3 regions of the Mesorhizobium sp. M0678 genome follow, and region 3 is predicted to be linked to each of the others. Evidence: predicted binding sites of a transcription regulator. Region 3 holds the regulator's gene; each other region holds the start of a gene.
The links. The regulator LexA, encoded in region 3, represses DNA repair genes until DNA is damaged. The targets are predictions, from matches to a motif close to TGTTCNNNNTGTGTTCNG.
Positions count from the first base shown of each region.

Region 1: the regulator LexA is predicted to act here: its motif matches at 1,282-1,299, upstream of NKI29_RS14215 (helicase-related protein).
Region 2: the regulator LexA is predicted to act here: its motif matches at 1,356-1,373, upstream of NKI29_RS21320 (ImuA family protein).

Region 1 is NZ_JAMYPT010000006.1:273,385-275,652, forward strand. Features, by position in the region: gene NKI29_RS14215 (helicase-related protein) at 1-1,114, opposite strand, end outside; gene phbB (acetoacetyl-CoA reductase) at 1,846-2,268, opposite strand, start outside.
Region 2 is NZ_JAMYPT010000012.1:78,889-81,156, reverse strand. Features, by position in the region: gene NKI29_RS21340 (HpcH/HpaI aldolase/citrate lyase family protein) at 1-112, shown strand, start outside; gene NKI29_RS21335 (DUF1737 domain-containing protein) at 141-347, shown strand; gene NKI29_RS21330 (hypothetical protein) at 358-783, opposite strand; gene NKI29_RS21325 (metallopeptidase family protein) at 791-1,213, opposite strand; gene NKI29_RS21320 (ImuA family protein) at 1,397-2,268, shown strand, end outside.
Region 3 is NZ_JAMYPT010000001.1:459,275-461,542, forward strand. Features, by position in the region: partial or broken gene NKI29_RS02175 (ComEC/Rec2 family competence protein) at 1-570, shown strand, start outside; gene lexA (transcriptional repressor LexA) at 564-1,298, opposite strand; gene kynU (kynureninase) at 1,745-2,268, shown strand, end outside.

The DNA.
Region 1 (2,268 bases), on a different contig from region 3:
GCAGCGCCACGCGTCTGGCATCGGTGGTGAGTGCCCGGACGTCCTCGTCGCGCGACAGATGCTCGAGCGCCTGCGCGTCTACTGCCGGCAGTGCGCGCGTCAGGCCTTCTACCGGGGCGTTGGTCTCAATCGAGCGCTTCAGCGCATCGAGGCTGGCGAAATCGAAATGCGCGGTACGCCACTGCAGCACTTTCACCGGATCGAAATCATGCGCCTCGATCTTGTTGACCAGTTCATCATCCAGCGGATCGACCTGGCCGGTGACGCCGAAGGTGCCGTCGCGCAGATGCCGGCCGGCGCGGCCGGCAATCTGGCCGAGCTCGGCCGCCGTCAGGTTGCGGTACTGGTAACCGTCGAATTTGCGATTCTGGGCGAAGGCAACGTGGTCGAGGTCGAGGTTGAGGCCCATGCCGATGGCGTCGGTGGCGACGAGGTAGTCGACGTCGCCCGACTGGAACAGCGCCACCTGGGCGTTGCGGGTGCGCGGGCTGAGTGCGCCGAGCACGACGGCGGCACCGCCCTGCTGGCGGCGGATCAGCTCGGCGATGGCATAGACCTCGTCGGCCGAGAAGGCGACGATCGCGGTGCGCCGCGGCAGGCGGGTCAGCTTCTTCGAGCCGACATAGGCAAGATGCGACAGGCGTGGTCGCGTCACTACCGACACGCCCCGCAGCAGGCGCTGCAGAATGCCGTGCATGGTGGCGGCGCCGAGCAGCAGCGTCTCCTGGCGGCCGCGCAGATGCAGGATGCGATCGGTGAAGATGTGTCCGCGTTCGAGATCGCCGGCGAGCTGGACCTCGTCGATGGCAACGAAGGCGGCGTCGGTCTCGCGCGGCATCGCTTCCACGGTGCAGACCGAGTATTTCGCGCCCGCCGGCTGGATCTTTTCCTCGCCGGTGATGAGCGCCACCTTATGGGCGCCGACCTTCTCGCAGACGCGCGTATAGACCTCGCGGGCAAGCAGCCTGAGCGGCAGGCCGATGACGCCGCTTTCGTGCGCCACCATGCGCTCGATCGCGAGATGGGTCTTGCCGGTATTGGTCGGGCCGAGCACGGCCGTCACGTCTCGACCCGACAGGATCAGCGGTTCAGTGTGTTTCGGATAGATGTTCATCGGCCTGGAAATAAGGCTCTCTGCCTCGCATTGTCGGGAGCGCGCCCATATTGGCCGCGTATGACAGGCGACACATAGGGATTTCGGGCGCGAAGCGAAAGCGGAATATGCCGAGGGCAGGCCGATTGGTTGGTTCGAAGCCAGAAAATCTGTTCCCGATTAACAGTTGGAACGAGTCTGGAACGAATCAGCGACGAATCACTGACTCGCGCTGATTCAGGGTTTGTTCACGGCTACATCTGGGTTTTCTGTCGGCGAGTCTCACCACATGCTGAATCACGGAAACTGGCCCGATTTATGCAAGTGGCATCCAAGCGAGCACTGCGGTTAACCTTTGCCGGTGAATGGTCGTGGCTGGCCAATCTGCTTCGCACAACATTATGAAATTATTGATGTTTCCTAACGCGCTTCAATCATTTCGAGGGTGTTTTCAGCTCTCGCCGTTAACGTTCCGCTCAAAGCCGGAACGAATCGGCGACGAATCAGAGATAGCCGAAGTTTCTTGGTTTGTTCACCGCTGCATGTTGTGTTGTGAACAGCTTTTCCACCGAGAATCCACAGGCTGCCGGGCGGTTTTTGCATAGGCTGCGCAGCGGCCGTTAACCTTTGCGTGCCGGATTGGGGCAGCGTGCCGCATCGAGATCTTGCAACGGGAAGACCGCTATAGAAACGGGCCGTTTTGCAGGCCCGTTCGTCCAAGCGCGTATCTGTCTCAACGTAAAGATAAACGATCAGGCGATGTACTGGCCGCCATTGGCTGATATGGTCGAGCCGGTGATGAAACCGGCATCGTCGGAAGCGAGGAAGACGACGCAGCGCGCGATTTCCTCCGGCTCGCCGAGACGGCCGACCGGGATGTGCGGGATGACGCGCTCGTTGAGGACCTTCTCGTCCATTGCCTTGACCATCTCGGTGGCGATGTAGCCAGGGCAAATGACGTTGACGGTGATGCCGGCGCGCGCGCCTTCCTGGGCCAGTGCCTTGGTGAAGCCGATATCGCCGGCCTTCGAGGCCGAATAATTGACCTGGCCGACCTGGCCTTTCTGGCCGTTGATCGAGGAGATGGTGATGATGCGACCGAACTTGCGGTCGCGCATGCCGCCCCACAACGGATGCGTCATGTTGAAGACGCCGGAAAGGTTGGTGTCGAGGAC
Region 2 (2,268 bases), on a different contig from region 3:
CGCCGAAAATACCGGTAGGGCGGTAGTTGCGCTGAACGGCAAGATGGTCGAGCGGCTGCATCTGGCGCAGGCCGAAAAACTGCTGGCGAAGGCCGCCGCTGTTCGCGCATGACTAACGTAACTGACGACAGGATTGAAGAATGAAACTCTACCGCTTTCTGTCCGGCCCGGACGATGCCAGCTTCTGCCACAAGGTGACGGCGGCGCTGAACAAGGGCTGGCACCTGTTCGGCTCGCCGACCTATGCCTATGACAAGGAGGCCAAGACCATGCGCTGCGGCCAGGCCGTGGTGAAGGACATCGAGGGCCAGGAATACGGCCCCGACACCAAGCTCAGCGATTGGTAGGTGCTACCGGCTACGGCAGCCTTTCCCAGACGGCTCTGATTTCGTTGAGCCGCGCGTCTGCGAGCCCGTCGACGTCATCGCAGCTGAAATAGAGTATCGATAGCGCTGCAAGGAGGCCGGGATAACCGGAGACGTAACCCATCTTCGTAAGTATCTCGGGAACCGGCAGTCGCTTGCGTTCGATCAAGGAGATCGCGCATTCTGCAGTCAGAGATGCCACCGGGTGGTCGACTTCGGATAGCCAAAAGTCGACCAGAGCTAGGAGAATGGCGGGCTCGACGGCAGCACTTGCGGGCAGATGGCAAAGCTCGCTAAGTGCTAAGAACGCGGCATTCGGCGAAATCCTCACTGCGGATTCGATCAGTTCCCGGCTCAGTGAAATGTCGTGATACGGCCAATTGCAATCGATCAGATCGGCAAATTCTGCTTCTGTCATCTGAGTGCTATTCAGCCGCTTCCTCGATCCGCTCCATATCGTCGTCCGACAGGCCGAAATGGTGGCCGATCTCGTGGATCAGCACATGGGTGACGATGTCGCCCAGCGTTTCCTCGTTCTCGGCCCAGTAGTCGAGGATGGCGCGGCGATAGAGCGTGATGCGGTTCGGCCCCTCGCCGGTCTGCGGGTTCCAGCGCTCGGCGATGCCGCGCCCCTCGAACAGGCCGAGCAGGTCGAAGGGCGTTTCCAGCGAAAGGTCGTCCATGATCTCGTCGGTCGGGAATTCGGCGATCTGAATGACGATCTCGCCGGTCAACTTGCGAAAGTCCTCCGGCAGATGGGCATAGGCCTCCAGCGCCAGGAGCTCGATTTCCTCCATCGTTGGCGAAAGCTGGTCGTGCCAGATGCGTGTTTGGTAGATGCGAGCCATGCTTTGTCCTTTGATCCCGGCATATAGGCTTTCGGGCCGGACTCGGCAAATGGTCGGGCTGGGGTGACCGTGTCACGCCCCCACTACAGGAATAAATTCCCCATGACTCCGCTTGACTCTTTGGCCGGCCTCTGGAATTCTAGGGAACATAACAGGAACAATTGTGAGTGGAAGCTGACCGTCATGGCGACAAGCGCCGTGGCGCGGGAGACTGTTTTTGCCCTGCGCCGCCAGATCGCGAAGATCGAAGGGACCTTGCCCGAGCGCCTGGAGGCGCCGGCCAGTTCGTCGTTTGACGCGGATGTCTCTCGTCAGAGTCTGACACCCTCTCGGCATCCGACACCCGCTCGGAATCTGACCATTGTCCGGCGCGGCCTCGCCATGGCGCCGCCCGATGCGTTTTTGCGCACCGGCGCCGAGCGCCTCGATGCTGCGCTGAGCGGCGGCCTGCCGAAGGCGGCGGTGAGCGAGTTTCATGGCGCCGCGACCCGCGATGCCGGGGCCGTTGCCGGTTTTGCCTTGTCGCTCGTCAGCCTGATCCTCAGCCAGGGGCCGCGATTGCCGGTGCTGTGGATCGGCACATCCGAGGTTTTCCGCGAGGCCGGCTTTCCCTATGCCAGGGGGCTTCACGCCTTCTTCGGCATCGAGCCGGAGCAATTGCTGTTTTCCGAGGCGCCAAGGCTGCTCGATGCGCTGTGGATCGCCGAGGAGGCTGCCCGGATGACGGCGCTGGCCGCCGTCATCCTCGAAATCCGCGGCAGCCCGCAGCGGCTTGACCTCACCGCGACGCGGCGGCTGCACGCCCGCGCGCAGAGTGCGGGCCGGCCGCTGTTCCTGCTGCGCCAGGCCGGCGAGCCCGAACCGACGGCAGCGCCCGTCCGCCTCATCCTGTCGGCGGCACCGGCGGCAACGCGTAAGACGCTTGCCGGGCCGCTCGCCGGCTCGATCGGCCGACCCGCCTTCACCGTCGCCATCGGCAAGAGCCGCACGGCCTTGCCCGGAAAATTCACACTGGAGTGGAACCCCGATGAACGCATATTCGAAGAAAGACGGGG
Region 3 (2,268 bases):
GAGGACGCGCGGCTGGTCGCGCTGCCGATCGGCAGCGGTGAACTCGCGGTCAACCGGGCACGCCCGAATGAGTTCACCATCGACAACTGGAAACGCGCGCTCACATCAGAGGCCATCGTCGCGCCGGAAACACCTGGAAAGAACGACCCGCAATTCGACATTGCCGATCCGGCCGACCTACCGCCGGGCATGCCGTTCATTTGCACGGACGGCCTCTGCCTTGCCAGGCATCCATCCGGCGCGATCATCGCGCAAGCCAAGGACCGCGATACTGCGCGGCCAGCCTGCGCCTTTGCCAGCTTGATCGTCATCGACGACGCCACCGCCCATAACCCCTGCTACTACGACCGGCTGGTCCTCGTCGTCACCAAACGGCAACTGGCGCGCGCGGGAAGTGCCGCCGTCTATTTCGATCCACAAGCGGCAACACGCGCCGAGATCCGCTTCGCCGTCAAAAAATCATACCGGCCCTGGCACGTGCAGCGGAAATTTTCACGCGCGGCACGGGGCCTGCCGCCATACCGCAGGGCCGACAACCCCAAAGCCGGCGCCAAGGGCGGAGCTCAGTAGCGGCGGATCAGTCCGACGAGCTTGCCCTGCACCTTGACCCTGTCTGGTCCGAAGATGCGCGTCTCGTAGGCCGGATTGGCGGCTTCCAGGGCGATCGAGGCGCCCTTGCGGCGGAACCGCTTCAGCGTCGCTTCCTCCTCGTCGACCAGTGCCACCACGATCTCACCGGGGCTCGCCGTATCGGCATTGCGGATGATCACCGTGTCGCCGTCGAAAATGCCAGCCTCGATCATCGAATCGCCTTTGACCTCGAGCGCATAATGCTCGCCGCCCATGATCATATCCGGCGGCACCGAAATCGAATGCGTCTGGTGCTGGATGGCATCGATCGGCACACCGGCCGCGATGCGGCCCATTACCGGGATCGAAACGGCGGCGACGACATCGTCGTCATTGCCGGCTGCAGGGACACGCGACGATGTCGGCTTGCCCTGCCGAGGGGCGCCTTGCCCAAGGCTGCCCTGGATGACACTCGGCGAGAACTTGCGTGCCGCATTGAGGCCGGGGGCGATCGAGTCAGGCAGGCGTAGCACCTCCAGCGCACGGGCCCGGTTGGGCAAACGGCGAATGAAGCCGCGCTCCTCCAGCGCCGTAATCAGCCGGTGGATTCCGGATTTGGAAGCCAGATCGAGCGCTTCCTTCATCTCGTCGAATGAAGGCGGGATACCGCTTTCCTTCAACCTTTCGTGGATGAACATAAGCAGTTCGTGTTGTTTGCGTGTCAGCATAGCGACCCCCAACAGAATCAGAAAAACAAACCCAGAACAAACACTATCTGTTCCAGTTGTGTTCCGCAACTGTTTAAAGTTTAATGAATGCGTTAAGGCTCGGGAAACAAACGACGTCCCTACCGGCGTACCGCATTTTCACCGCCGCGAGCCTCATCGCCTTGATTCTGCTTTCGTTTGCGCCCTTCTGGCCTCCTAGAAGGCGGCACTGGCATCGGCCGTCGGTCGGCAAAAGGCACGGAATTGAACCCGTATCGACTGTGCGGTTTGGTCAATGCACCGTGAACGAAACGAATTCAAAACGCCAACCTCGGGTTAAGTCCCGGTTTCCACCGCCTGGTCAGGCTGCTTCTCGCCGGTGGAGCCTTGCTGCGCGCAACCAGGTAATGGAAGAACAGTCGATGCGTGTCCGGCGTTGCGTTGGATCTTGGGGGAGCAGACAAATCATGACAGGAATTCCCGATCTCGTGGCCATAAAGGCGATGGATGCCGCGGATCCGTTGCGCGCGATGCGCGACCGCTTTGTGTTGCCGCAAGGAGTGATCTATCTCGACGGCAATTCGCTAGGAGCTGCTTCACGTGCCGCTTTCGATGAACTGCACAAGGCCGCGACCGAAGAATGGTCGCATGATCTCATCCGCGCATGGAACACGGCCGGCTGGTTCAACATGCCGCTTGAACTTGGCGACCAGCTCGGGCGCCTGATCGGTGCCGCGGCCGGCCAGACGGTGGTCTGCGACACGACATCGGTCAACATCTACAAGCTGCTGCACGCCGCCATGGCCATGCGACCGGAGCGGCAGGTCATCGTCGCCGAGGGCGATAGTTTTCCGACGGACCTCTACATGGCCGAGGGTGTGGTTTCGACGCGAAAAGATACGCTGCTGCGCCTCTCGGGGGTCGACGCGCCGACCATCGAAGAGCTGATCGACGAACGCACCGCCGTGGTGCTGGTCAACCACGTCAACTA